One region of the Eubacterium sp. An3 genome, then DNA from elsewhere that is predicted to be linked to it. Evidence: riboswitches for the same ligand, from Rfam matches in the RefSeq annotation. Region 1 holds a riboswitch; each other region holds the start of a gene.
The links. Region 1 has a riboswitch for FMN ahead of B5F87_RS16730 (FGGY-family carbohydrate kinase). Riboswitches for the same ligand answer to the same signal wherever they lie in the genome.
Positions count from the first base shown of each region.

Region 2: linked by a shared signal. The riboswitch ahead of B5F87_RS04915 (ECF transporter S component) and the one ahead of B5F87_RS16730 (FGGY-family carbohydrate kinase) in region 1 are both predicted to bind FMN.
Region 3: linked by a shared signal. The riboswitch ahead of ribD (bifunctional diaminohydroxyphosphoribosylaminopyrimidine deaminase/5-amino-6-(5-phosphoribosylamino)uracil reductase RibD) and the one ahead of B5F87_RS16730 (FGGY-family carbohydrate kinase) in region 1 are both predicted to bind FMN.

Region 1 covers NZ_NFIR01000028.1:18,957-23,588, forward strand. The annotation lists gene B5F87_RS16715 (XRE family transcriptional regulator) at 1-354, opposite strand, end outside; gene B5F87_RS16720 (uracil-DNA glycosylase) at 599-1,150, shown strand; gene B5F87_RS16725 (FGGY-family carbohydrate kinase) at 1,219-2,034, shown strand; FMN riboswitch at 2,090-2,240, shown strand; gene B5F87_RS16730 (FGGY-family carbohydrate kinase) at 2,492-4,057, shown strand; gene B5F87_RS16735 (4Fe-4S dicluster domain-containing protein) at 4,283-4,632, shown strand, end outside.
Region 2 covers NZ_NFIR01000003.1:129,069-133,700, forward strand. The annotation lists gene B5F87_RS04900 (spore germination protein) at 1-96, opposite strand, end outside; gene ispE (4-(cytidine 5'-diphospho)-2-C-methyl-D-erythritol kinase) at 270-1,166, shown strand; gene B5F87_RS04910 (GntR family transcriptional regulator) at 1,219-1,896, shown strand; gene B5F87_RS04915 (ECF transporter S component) at 2,066-2,692, opposite strand; FMN riboswitch at 2,844-2,991, opposite strand; gene B5F87_RS04920 (SPOCS domain-containing protein) at 3,048-4,622, opposite strand.
Region 3 covers NZ_NFIR01000003.1:100,244-104,875, forward strand. The annotation lists gene ribA (GTP cyclohydrolase II) at 1-1,040, opposite strand, end outside; gene ribE (riboflavin synthase) at 1,096-1,746, opposite strand; gene ribD (bifunctional diaminohydroxyphosphoribosylaminopyrimidine deaminase/5-amino-6-(5-phosphoribosylamino)uracil reductase RibD) at 1,774-2,928, opposite strand; FMN riboswitch at 3,172-3,302, opposite strand; gene B5F87_RS04775 (sulfotransferase domain-containing protein) at 3,375-4,337, opposite strand.

The DNA.
Region 1 (4,632 bases):
AAGGATGACGCCCCGTTTTTGACTGACAAGCTTCATCCGGCGCTCTGCTTTGTTTTTTTCTGCCAGTTCTGCGTTGAGTCTTGCCAGTTCCTCGGTTAGTTCTTTAATGGAAATATCTGAGACTGTGGCAGAATGTGGTGCGGCGCTGTCGTCAGCCTGTGTCTCCATACCCAGCAGTTCACTGACAGGAACGTTAAATAAAGCGGCTATTTTTATCACCATCTCCGCATCGGGAACAGACAGACCCCGTTCCCATTTCGAAACTGTCTGTCTTACGACAGAAAGCTTTTCCGCCAGATCTTCCTGGCTCATCTTTGCATTTTTCCGCAGGCGGCGGATATTTTCTTCAATCATAGTATGACCTCCCTTTGTTGTTCGCAGGCATCGCATCGTGCGCGTTTTTTGTGCCGGCGAACACATTTGATAGTCCTGATTATATCCATCAGAGGTTTAAAGGCAAGCAACAAAAGTTAACATGCCGCTTGCGGGGGGATTTTTCCGGTGGTATACTGAGGAAAATGTCTTTGGAATGTAATAGAACTATATAAGAAAAAATGTATGCCAAAAAGGCAGGATTGCCGTCAAGGGGAAGGAAAATATGTATACTTATGAGGAATTGAAACATTTTGTAGATCACTGCCGGCGCTGTCCGCTGGCTGCGACCCGCCACAGGGCAGTGATGGGGAGAGGAAACCTGCAGGCGCCCATTCTGTTTATCGCGGAAGGACCGGGAAGAAATGAAGACCGGGACGGGATTCCGTTTACCGGACAGTCCGGCCAGGTGTTTGACCGGCTGCTGTCAGGAATCGGGCTGTCGCGGGAAGACATCTATATTACCAATATTATCAAATGTCATCCGCCGGGGAACCGGAATCCGAGGCCGGAGGAGCAGAAGGCCTGTATGCCGTATCTGAAATATGAGACATGGCTGCTGAAGCCGAAGATCATCGTGTGTCTGGGACGGGTGGCGGCGCAGCGGATCATCCGTCCGGACTTTCGGATTACGAGAGAGCATGGAAACTTTCTGCTCAGGAAGGGCGTCTGGCTCACCGCCGTGTATCATCCCTCGGCGATTCTCAGAGATGAGGCAAAGCTGCCGGAGACGGAGGCGGATTTTCGGACCATCTGCGATAAGCTCTCGGAGCTTTAATTTTACTGTTTCAATACTTCCCGCGCCGTTGGCGCATCGATATAGAGGCTGTCTGCCAGTCCGCCGTTGTGGGCGGCGCCAGCGATAACTCCGCCGGCGGTGTGGGCACCGGCGTGGTGGCTCCGGGACGGGCCATGACCACCATCGGTACCAGTGGAACGGTATTTGCGTTTTCTGAGAAGCCGGTTCTTGATGTGAACAAATCCGTGTACACTTTCTGTATGCCGGTGCCGGGCGCATGGCATTTCATGGGAAGCGTGAACTCCTGCGGCGCGTCTCTCAAATGGTGGAGAAATAATTTCTATCCGGACGATCTGGAATACGAGCAGATCAATAAGGATGCGGCGTCATCCGCACCGAGCGCCAACCGTCTGATTTATCTTCCATACTTAAATGGCGAGCAGTCACCGCATTTCAACCTGAACTGCCGCGGTTCCTTCGTGGGACTGGCAGCCATCCACACGAAAGCGGACATGACAAGAGCGGTCATGGAAGGCGCGACATACGCTCTCCGTGATATCCTCACCGGAATCCGCAACTGCGGCGTCCGCCCGGAAACCATGCGGATGTGCGGCGGCGGCTCCAAGAGCCCGTTCTGGCGTCAGCTGATGGCGGATATCTACAACATGCCTGTCACTCTGCCGGATATGAACTCCGAGAACAGCGCTGCTCTGGGTGTTGCCATTCTGGCCGCTGTGGGAACCGGCGAGTACCAGAGCGTTGTGGATGCCTGTGATAAGATCATCAAGATGCGTAAAGAAGTATATCAGCCGGATGAAGAGATGGCGTTCATCTATGACAAGGTATATCAGGAGTTTGACAACCTCTATCCGAAACTGAAAGAGAACTGGAAGTCTATTCTGGATCTGGATTTCAGATATTAAGAAATGTATCTTGAAAACCTTTACATAAAAGGGTATAATAAGCAAGAAAACAAACACAGATCTTCAGGGCGGGGTGCAAGTCCCCACCGGCGGTAATCACAGGGCGGCGCGAAGCGCCGTGAGTCTGTGCGAGCCCGCGAGCCGAAAGGCAGGATTCCGGTGAGATTCCGGAGCCGACGGTATAGTCCGGATGGTAGAAGATGAGAGAGCAGGCGCTCCTGTACATTTGATTGTACATGGAAGGGGCGGCTGTGTATAATAGATTTACAATCACGCTCTGAGATTGACTGCGCGGCAGTTGATTTCAGAGCTTTTCTTTTTTCTTCCGGCGTATTGTCCTGGACGGCGAGCTGTGTCACTGCAGAGCAGGGGTTTCCCAATGTGGAAGAAGGGACGGCTGCTGCAGACAGAATTATTCAATTAAGAACATAAAAGGACAAGGGAAAGGAAGAAAAAAATGGCGAAATACTATCTTGGTTTTGATGCGGGTACCCAGAGTGTGAAGGTGGCAGTCTATGATGAGAAAATGAACTGTGTGGCGTCATCCAGTGCGCCGACGACTCTCACCTATCCTCATCCGGGGTGGGTGAGTATGGACTGCGATGAGTATCTGGAGCTGACGATTCAGGGAATGCGGGAGTGTGCCCGCATCATGCAGGAGAAGCATCTGGAGCCCGGAGATGTCCGGGCCATCATGGGAGACGGGATCATATGCGGTATCTGCGGCGTGGACGCCGACGGCAATGCGGTGACGCCGTATATCAATTATCTGGATTCCCGGACGAAAGAGGATGCTGAGAAGATTAACAGCTGGAATCTTGATATCTGGGGAAAGGAGACTGGTAATCCTGAGGCAAACTGTATGTTTCCGGCGCTCTTTGCCCGGTGGTTTCTGAAAAATTCCAAAGAGTTTCAGGAAAAGGGCGTGAAGTTCGTACACGACGCTCCGTATGTTCTGGCTCACCTGGCTGGTCTTGGTGCGGAAGATATGTTTATCGACTGGGGAACCATGTCCGGCTGGGGTCTTGGATATAAGGTGGAGGATAAATGCTGGTCTGCAGAGCAGCTTTCACTTCTTGGCATACCGGAGTCCATGATGCCGAAGATCGTGAAGCCGTGGGATATCGTGGGGTATCTCACAGAGGAAATGGCTGAAAAGACCGGATTTCCGGCGGGAATTCCCGTTTGTGCCGGAGCGGGGGATACCATGCAGTCCATGATCGGCAGCGGCAATATGCAGCCGGGACAGGCGGTGGATGTGGCCGGAACCTGTTCCATGTTCTGCGTGTCCACCAGCGGGATTATCCCGGAGCTGAGCCGCCGGGGAGCCGGACTGATTTTCAACAGCGGAACGCTGCCCGATACTTATTTTTACTGGGGATATATTCGTACCGGCGGTCTGGCGCTGCGGTGGTTTAAAGACAATGTATGCGGACAGGAGAAAGACGGAGATTATTATCAGACTCTCAGCCGGCAGGCGGAATGTGTACCGGCGGGAGCGGGCGGCGTGCTGTTTCTGCCGTATCTTACCGGCGGCATGAACGAGATCCCGGACGCTTCCGGCTGTTTTCTCAATATGACCATGGACACAGACCAGGCGGTGCTCTGGCGGGCGGTGCTGGAGGCAATAGGCTATGATTATATGGAAATCACAGATCAGTATCGCGCGGCGGGCATTGATTTAAGCCGCATCACCATCACAGAAGGCGGCAGCCGGGACGCCCTGTGGAATCAGATGAAGGCAGACATGCTTGACAGCCGGACTATTACTCTGGAAAATGCGGCGGGAGCCGTCATGACCAACTGTTTGTTCGGGGCATATGCGGTGGGCGACGTATCGGATATCAAAGAGGCGCTTCTCGGAAATCTTCATATTAGGAAGGAATATGCGCCGGACAGGATTAAACATGTCTTTTACCGGGAACAGTTTGAGAAAAAAAACCGTCTGGTGAAGAAAGAACTGGCAGGTGCGTTTCGTGTGCTGAAAGAGATGCGGGAACAGGGAAATGATACGGAAAAATGAATGGTGGGAATATGCTGTTTTTAATAAAGAAAACAGAATGGCATAAACTGTGGATTTTTTTTAATACATTGAGAATATTTCTTAAAAAGCGTTTGCGTTATGGGACTATGAATGTTAAACTATAAACAAATTAACCTTTAGTAGTATACGGTATTTTACGAGCCCTTTTTATGCGCCGTTCGCATGCGGGCTTCAGTCATTCACGAGGATTTAGGAGGATTATTTATGGTTACGAATGATGCTACAATTTTGAAAATCAAACATGAAGTACTGTATCGAGTTGCAAAGCTGGCTTATGAAGGAAAGTTTGAGGAGGAACGAGAAAAGATTCCTTATGAAATGATTCCGGGACCAAAAGCGCAGTTCAGATGCTGTATTTACAAGGAGAGAGAGGTCATCAGACAGAGAGTGAATCTGGCGGAGGGCAAAACGCCGATGGGTGAGAAGCCGGATCATTCCAAGGGACATAAGATTGTTTACGTCATTCCGGCGGCCTGTGAAGAATGTCCGATCGCAAGATATACAGTTACCAATAACTGTCAGAACTGTATGGGCAAGGCATGTTATAATTCCTG
Region 2 (4,632 bases), on a different contig from region 1:
GTTCTCCAGCGCTTTTTCCAGGAATGCATAATCCAGATCAAAATTGTTCTGCAGCCTCCCTTTTATTTTCTGATTTCTTCCGTATACCGTATCCATAATTTCTCCTTCTCCGGAAATATAAATATCGTAAAACAGCATTTTCCTGTAGTATCTGTCGATAATGAAAAAATATACCTGTAATCTCTTGCACTTCTTCCGCTTCTTTTCTTGATTTTTGCCCAAAATAAGATATAATTCATGTATACAAGATACACAGGAGGAACAATTTTATGGCACAACCCTTACATTTGAAAGCCTATGGAAAGGTGAATCTCGGGCTGGACGTTATCCGAAGACGGGAAGATGGATACCACGAAGTGCGAATGATCATGCAGACGGTCAAGCTTTACGACCGGATTATTTTGGAACGGAATCATTCCGGCAATATTTCTCTGCGGACAAATCTGCCGTATCTTCCTGTTAATGAAAAAAATCTTGTTTACCGCGCCATTGATATCATACGCCGGGAGTATGGCATCAAGGACGGGGTCAGCGCAAATATCATAAAACGAATCCCTGTAGCCGCCGGAATGGCAGGCGGAAGTACCGACGCGGCTGCCGCTTTTGTGGGGATGAATCAACTTTTCTCCCTGAACATCACACAGGAAAAGCTCATGGAATACGGCGTCTCCCTGGGGGCAGATATTCCTTACTGCATCATGCGGGGAACGGCCCTCTCCGAAGGTATCGGGGAGATTCTCACCCCTCTGCCTCCGGTTCCCGGCTGCTGGTTTCTCATAGTTAAACCGGGATTTTCCATGTCCACAAAGTTTGTCTATGAACATCTGACTCTGGATGAACATACAGCCCACCCTGATATTGACGGTATGGTCAGCGCTCTTAAAAACCACGATCTCACCGGCGTCACCGACCGCATGGGAAATGTACTGGAACAGGTGACGAAGCAGCATTATCCTGCCATTGACGAGTTGAAAACCATCATGAAGAAAAACGGCGCTCTGAACGCTTTGATGAGCGGCAGCGGCCCGACCGTTTTTGGTATTTTCACTTCAAAAGAAGAAGCGGAACATGCCGCCAGGGCATGCCGGCGTCACCCGGCTGTACGGCAGACCGCCGTGGTCCGGCCTTTTAACAAATCACTGCATCCGAGACCGGCGGCACATTGATACATTTTTTATCGTAAAGCACTAAAAATCACACACAAACAGGAGACTTCATATGAATCAGAATCAGGACCATTTAAAAGATACCATGAATGAATATCTTCCTCTCCGGGACGTGGTTTTCAACACCCTTCGCCGCGCCATCATTACCGGCGAATTCGCCCCGGGAGAGCGTCTGATGGAGATTTCTCTCGCCAACCGTCTGGGCGTCAGCCGCACACCGGTGCGGGAGGCCATCCGGAAGCTGGAGCTGGAGGGACTTGTCATCATGATTCCCCGGAAAGGCGCGCAGGTGGCGAAGATTACGGAAAAAAGCCTCCGGGACGTTATAGAAATCCGCTGTGTGCTGGAGGAGTTTGCCGCCTCTCTCGCCTGCGAGCGGATTACCGAGGAAGGGAAAGAGAAATTAAAAGAGGCGCACCGGCAGTTTGTCGAGGCCGCTCAGACCAATGATATTATCGACATTGTGGAGAAGGACGAGCAGTTTCACGACGCTATTTTTCAGGCGACCTGCAATGACAGACTGATCACCATCATCAACAATCTTCGGGAACAGTTCTACCGCTACCGCATGGAATATGTCAAGGATATCGAGCAGCATTCCGTGCTGGTGACGGAACATGAACAACTGCTTCACGCCATCTTCAACCAGGACAGCGAGACCGCCAAACAGATCATGCGGACCCACCTGAAGAACCAGCAGGAAGGCGTTATTCAGGCAATACAAGAGTAAGCCGGGAGAAAGATTTCCCCGGCATCCGGCTGATAACATTTAAACCTATTACAGCAAAAAAGGCTTCCGCCTTTCGGAAATCTCAGAAAATGTGTTCTTAGATTCCGGGGCGAAAGCCTTTTATTATGTCTTTCTTATCTCTGCCTGCGTATCATATTTTACATCGCATCTATCTGCTTAAAAAGCTGTGCAGAAAATTGGAAATTCTTTTGTAAATGTAAAATGTAACAAGACCATTGATACCCGCTTTGATCACGTTAAATGCAATGATAAACGGCATCAGGCTCCAGACTGTTCCGGTCGGAACGCCCATGAAAGCCGGGGTAATGATCATGTTGGCCGGTATCATGATGAGCGCCATCACTGCCATACCTGCCAGAAGTCCGATCAATGCCGTCCGTCTTGTTTTTCTGCTGTAATATACAGTACCCGCTGTCACCACCAGAGCACTCGTAGCGATGATATGCATCAGAATGCCGTAAAATCCGCTGCCGGCGCTGACTGTCAATCCCTGTACAACAGAAGTCACTACGGTAAGCATCAGTCCGGCTGCCGGACCAAATGCAAAGGTACCGATAAGAATCGGAATATCCGCCGGATCATATTCCAGGAATGGAACCATCGGCATGATCGGGAAATGAACCAGATAAACAAGTGCCACTGAAATTGCCACCATCATTGCCATGGTCACCATTTTCTTCGTTTTGCCGACGCCTTCCAGGGCTCCGGCTCCTGCCTGCGGGTGTACTTCTGCTTTTGCGCGTGCCTGCGGGCGGCGCATCCTTTCGTCTGACATTGCAAATTCCTCCTCAAAAATAATATTTTCGAAGAATCTGCCAGGTATTTCGCTGATTGAAGTTTTTGTGGAACGGAAATCCCGATGGAACTGCCGCCAATAAAAAAAGTCCTGAAATATAAATTTCAGGACAACAAAAAAACATAATCAACTATCGTTTCTTTCATCCGGACTATACCGTTGGTATGGGATTCTAACCCATTCAACCTCAGCGCGCATACGCACGCTTTCGGCTCGTGGACTTAAGGTCTTGGCCTGTCACCACCAGTGAGGAATCTCACCTCGCCCTGAAACAGATTTTTCTGATTCCTATCATAGCACTATTCTATGATTTCGTCAACTGTTCCAGTGAAATTTACTCCCCGATGACCGCATCCATAGCTTTAATAAGAAACAGTTTTCGTCCGGTTTCCAGCGGTTCCTCCACATTTTCATTATACTGCCGGATTTTTTCTATGGTAGTTCCATAACGTTTAGCGATCATCCACAGCGTGTCGCCTGGTTTTACCACATAACCGGTTATGGACGGAATCTGTGCCAGCTCCTCGTCATCATACGGCAGCTCTTCCACATCTTCAATCATATCTATATCCATTTGGGCAAATCCAGTCACATATATGCCTGCCACCGCGCGGATTTCCAGCTCGTTTCCATCCACCACATAACCGCCAATCTGTTCCAGAACCCCGCGGATCTCACAACGGTTAGACGGACTGACCGACTGCGTTTCAACCAGATATTCAAATGGAATCACCACTTCCTTTGCCTGCATCGGCGTGCCGTCATCTCCCGCAATATAAAGCACCCTGCAGAAAATCAGCCCCTCCGTAGCGATGCCGTTTTCCTCAAATCTAACATCTTCGATTTTTACTGTTCCTTCTACATTGAGTATCTGCAGCAGCTTATAAGGATTTCCCTCGGAATTTACCCGGTATGTTATTTTGGTCTTTGCATTATTCTGGAATATGAGATTTTCAAATTTTACCGGTCTTGTCTTTAACCGCAGTTTACGGTTATTGGCATACATATCTTTTAACACCGGCATCTGCAATTCCTTATATGCCTTCAAATCCAGCTCGAGAACCGCATCCACTTCCACATTCCGCGGCTCCCCATCTTCATCCGGCTTTATGACAGACTGGTGACTGCCCAGAGTCACCGCAATATTTCCAATCAGATTTTCCTGGCTGTCAGAACATTCCAGTTCATTGGTAAATGGAATCTCCCAGTCATAATATTGTACCGGCTCCTGCTCCTCCTCACTCTGGTACAGTATAAACAGAAAAAGCTCTCCCCTGATCAGAAGCTTTCCTTCCATCATCCGCACATCCACATCCCGAAGCTGCATGGAGTTCCACAGGATTTCCCGGATATTCGGCTTTCCTGCCGGCAGTGTCACGTCCGCCCGTATTCGCTGAATATCCTTTTTGTAGAGAACCACTTCCGTCATCGGCGTGGATTCATAAAGACACTGTACTTTATCTTTTTGTTCTACTCCCACGCTGCACTCCACAAACTTAGTCTCAGAAATATGTATGTGGAAAAACAATACGGAGCGCACACCACATTTTCTTGAATTGATGACAGAGACAGTCAGGTCTTCCAAATCCACCGATACTTTCGCTGCATCCGTGGGCTGAGTACCCTCCACGTTCATAAATTCTTCCAGAGCGAACTCATGCTCCATACAGGAGATTTTTTGCTCTTTTTCCGCGCTGAGATACAATATCTGAACCAAAAACATCCCCCGGATACGGATGCGGTCCGTCAGCATTTCAATCTCATCAACATGAACCTCTCCTCGGCTCTCCACCACCTTTTCCACATCCGGCTTTGTATCCGGCACATTCATATCCTGATCTATGGTAATCTGTACATTTTTTTCCAGCTTTAAAATACCGGACTGTACCGTTTTCTTTTCAATCTTCATAAAATCCTCC
Region 3 (4,632 bases), on a different contig from region 1:
ACGCCCAGGTCTGCGAGAATCTGTGCACCGATGCCATAGTCCCGCAGGTCCTCCGGAAATCCCAGAGCAATATTGGCCTCCACTGTATCCATACCCTGATCCTGCAGCTCATAAGCTTTTAGCTTGTTTATCAATCCAATACCCCGGCCTTCCTGTCTCATATAAAGAAGTACTCCGCGTCCTTCTTTCTCGATCATCCTCATAGCAGCCGCGTACTGCTGACCGCAGTCGCAGCGTCTCGAACCGAGCGCGTCCCCGGTCAGACATTCTGAGTGTACCCGGCAGAGCACCGGCCCGCCGTCGTCCACATTTCCTTTCACGATGGCCACATGATGTTCCCCGTTTAATTTGTTCACATAACCAAAAATCCGAAAATGACCGTAATGAGTCGGAAAATCCGCCTCAGCCTCACAGCTTACAAAACTTTCAGTCCGCCGGCGATACTGAATCATATCCGCTATGGTTATGATTTTGAGGTCATATTTCTCCGCAAACTTCAGCAGCTTTGGTACTTTTGCCACCGCCCCTTCTTCATCAAGGATTCCACAGCGCAATCCCACCGGCCTCAATCCTGCCATCTGTGCCAGATCCACCGCCGCTTCTGTAAAACCTGTACGTTTCAGCACGCCTCCCTGCAGCGCCACCTTAGGCACTATGGTCCCCGGCCGTCTGAACTCCTCCGGTCCCGCCGTCTCCGCCGCTGCGGTCATCACAGTCAGAGAACGATCCGCCGCCGAAGCGCCGCTCGCCGCATGTACACTGTCAATGGTCACTGTAGAAACAGAACGGGATAACTCCCGGTTCTCCCAAATCTGTTCCTCCACACCGATTTTCCTTGCCACATCTTCAGAAACCGGCATGGTCATGATTCCTTTTCCATGACTTAACATAAAATTCACTGCCTCTGGCGTGGCAAACTGGCCTGCCACCACAAGCGCACCGTCATTTTCCACATCACCGTCATCCACAACGATGACCATTTTGCCCTGTTTAAAATCTTCCAGAGCCTCCTCTATAGTATTGCATCGAAATTCATTCATTTTTCATTCTCCTCGTCTTTTTGTGATGTATGATCATTTGAGTTATGCTTTACCGTCAGAATCCATGGTTTCTCAAAAACTCCTCCGTGATACCCGACTGCGGCTTTTCCTCTTCCCTATTCAAACCCAGAAGCTTTTCCACATATTTGCCTATCATGTCCGTTTCCAGATTAACCATATCCCCGGGTTTCTTTTCAAGAAGAGTAGTATTGGCTCCCGTGTGAGGAATCACTGACACTGCAAAGCTCTTATCATCCACCCGCGCCACTGTGAGACTGATACCGTCAATCGCAATGGAGCCTTTTTCTACGATATATTTCAGGATGTCCGGCGGCGTCCGAACCGTTATCCATATAGCATTATCATCTTTTTCCATGGATGCAATAGTACCCGGAGCATCCACATGGCCCGCCACCATATGGCCTCCAAACCTTCCATCCGCCGCCATAGCCCTCTCCAGATTCACCCGGCTTCCGCTTTTCATTTTCCCCAGGCTGGTCCTCCGCAGTGTCTCATGCATCACATCCACATCATAGCTGTTCCTGTCAAACGATGTGACTGTCAGACATACTCCATTGGCTGCAATACTGTCGCCCACATGGATATCTTCCATCACCTTATCTGCCTGAATGGTGATGACGGCGGAATGAGCCCCCATCCTGATACTTCTTATCACTCCTATTTCCTCGATAATACCTGTAAACATCTCTGTATTATCTCCTTTCCCGTTTTTCTAGCGCACTACCCTGTATTCCAGCAGAATATCCTCTCCAAACTGTCGCTGCCCGCACCGTTCAAGCATCCAGGCGTCCTTTGCCAGCGCCGCGCCGCGGCCTTCCACCGGAGTTTTCGCGTCCGCACCGCCAAATATTTTGGGCGCCAGATAACAATAAACCTTAGATACAATCCCGGACTGAAGAGCGCTCTCGTTGAGCGTGCCGCCGCCTTCCAGCAAAATACCGTCGATTTTATTTTCACCCAGCTTCTGCATGAGACAACTCAAATCTATCATGTTCCGGTGCGGCTCTGCTTCCGTTTCCGGAGGTATCTCCCAGACCGTCACCCCTTTTTTCTCAAGCTGCTTTGCTTTTGTCCGGTTCTCTCCGGGAAGACACGCCACAATGACAGGCTGTTCCCGCGCGGTCTGCACCAGTCTGGATTCCAGAGGAATCCGCAGATGACTGTCACAGATAATCCTCACCGGATCTCTGCCTCCTTTCATGCGGCAGTTCAGCATAGGATCATCCGCCAGCACCGTTCCGATACCAGCCATGATTCCTTTAAAATGATTGCGCAGTCTGTGTACATGATTTCTGGCTTCCTCTCCGGTCACCCATCGGGAATCTCCCGTCCGGCAGGCAATCTTCCCATCCAGTGTCATGGCATATTTCATGGCCACATAGGGGCGCCCAGTGCTGATGTAATGGAAGAACACCTCGTTGACAGCGTCACATTCTTCTTTCAGAAAATGTGGTATCACCGTAATGCCGTGCTCCCTCAATATCCGAAATCCTCTGCCTGCCACCAGGGGATTGGGATCATCCGAACCGACTACCACCGTCGTGATTCCTTCCTCGATAATCGCCTCCGTGCAGGGCGGCGTCTTTCCATAATGGCAGCAGGGCTCCAGGGTCACATAGATGGTGCTGCTTTCCAGACGGTGCCCGGCCGCTCTGGCATGGGCAATGGCATTTCGCTCCGCATGGAGCTCTCCATATTCTTCGTGCCAGCCTTCTCCGAGAATCTCTCCGTCCCGGACAATCACCGCTCCCACCAGCGGATTTGGATTCACATGGCCGCTGCCGCGCTTCGCCAGCTCTATGGCTCTTCGCATATATTGCTCATCCGGATATGGCCCGGCCGCATCTGATTTCTCAATGCCGTTCATATTGACTTCTTCTCCTTTCCGCAATATATATCAGAAAATGTATGATCGGAGCTTCAGGAACAGGAATATTGGCAGATTCTGCCGGATGACTGCAGGGTCGTTTACGATAAGAATCCTGGAAAGATTCCAGAAAGAAATATTTTAAATACAAAAAGCCCTGAAACCAGTCGTACACTGCGACTAATCTCAGGGCTTATCACCGCCATATAAATACACGTAAATAAAATACACGCATACAAATATAAACATCTTCTACCATCCGGACTATACCGTCGGCTCCGGAATCTCACCGGAATCCTGCCTTTCGGCTCGCGGGCTCGCACTTCTCTGTGATTACCGCCGGTGGGGACTTGCACCCCGCCCTGAAGACCGTTTTTCATTTCTTTAGTTATTATAACTCTTTATCAGAGGGTTTTCAAGTAAATCTTTTGTGATACAGGCGCGCACTACGCCGTTCTCCCCCAGCTTTCCGGCACTTTGCGTCCGATCAGCTCTTCCAGCCGGGCAATCTCGTCCTGATAATAGCGGTTAAGAATGCGCCGGGTCTGCGGAAACATTTTGGAACGGTCCGCGTCCCGTTGAATGCACATATTTTGAATCCACCGGAAGAACTTGCGCAGGACATGACGTACCTTAGGGAATCTGCCCAGATGCAGGAAATCTATCAAAATATGATAGACGCCCTGAAAAAGATATATGACTTTGCTTCGCAGGGGTGAAACGGCACAGAACACACTCTCATTACTCTTGATATTATAATTGATTCCGGAATTCTTCTCAACCCGGATAAAATCCAGAATATCTTCCGCAACTCTCTGTTCATCCTCGATCAATTCCTCAAAGAAAACGAACTTCATATTTTCTTTCGGGAAATATTTAAGATATTCTTCAATACAGCAGGCATAATTTCCCTGGGAAAAACAGAGGTATTTCAGTCTCCGGATCATAATGCCTTTCCGGTGAAACCGGCTGTGTAGAATGCTATTCACATATCGGTCAAATGCTGCCGCATGCCCTCTTTTTTTGTCATCCCTTACCGTCCGGCACGGGAGAAATCCCAGAGCAAGAAAATATTTGTAAGCAGAATAGCACCGGTCAGCCGGATCGCGCATGAGAAAAATCAAACGGGTCTCCTCCGGAAAATCCTTCCCGATCTTAGCTGCACAGCCCTGAAAACCCAGTCCGGCATTCACTTCTCCGGCCATCCTCCCGTCCTCTGGCCGGACATGCCCAAAATATCTTTTTTCATACCATTTTTCTCCAAGGAAGAAACGAAATAATGGAACCCTGTAAAACATGGGTTCCTTGACCCCCTCCGTCAGACAGATACCTTCATGCTGCCGCAGGATATCATACAAAGAAGTGGTTCCACATTTCTGGAATCCGATACAAATAAATGCAGGTTTCATCTTTGTTTATGCCCGGGGCTGTCCCCCCGCCTTTCTTTCGTATTTTTCACCTTAATATTAATCCCGGAAGCGGAAATTGATTTTAAAGGTAAGTTATTTTACATAAAAACTGTGTCCGGTCTGTGGTCAAATCGTAAAAAAATCGTAATTTTTTATTATATTTATAAAATATTTTCTTTCTCTCCCTTTAAATAGACAGTCTCCTTTTCATATAGTATAATAATACTATCTTTTTTAACCAATGCTTATTATTGATGTAAGAATCATATGGCATTTGATTCATAATTAGGAGGTA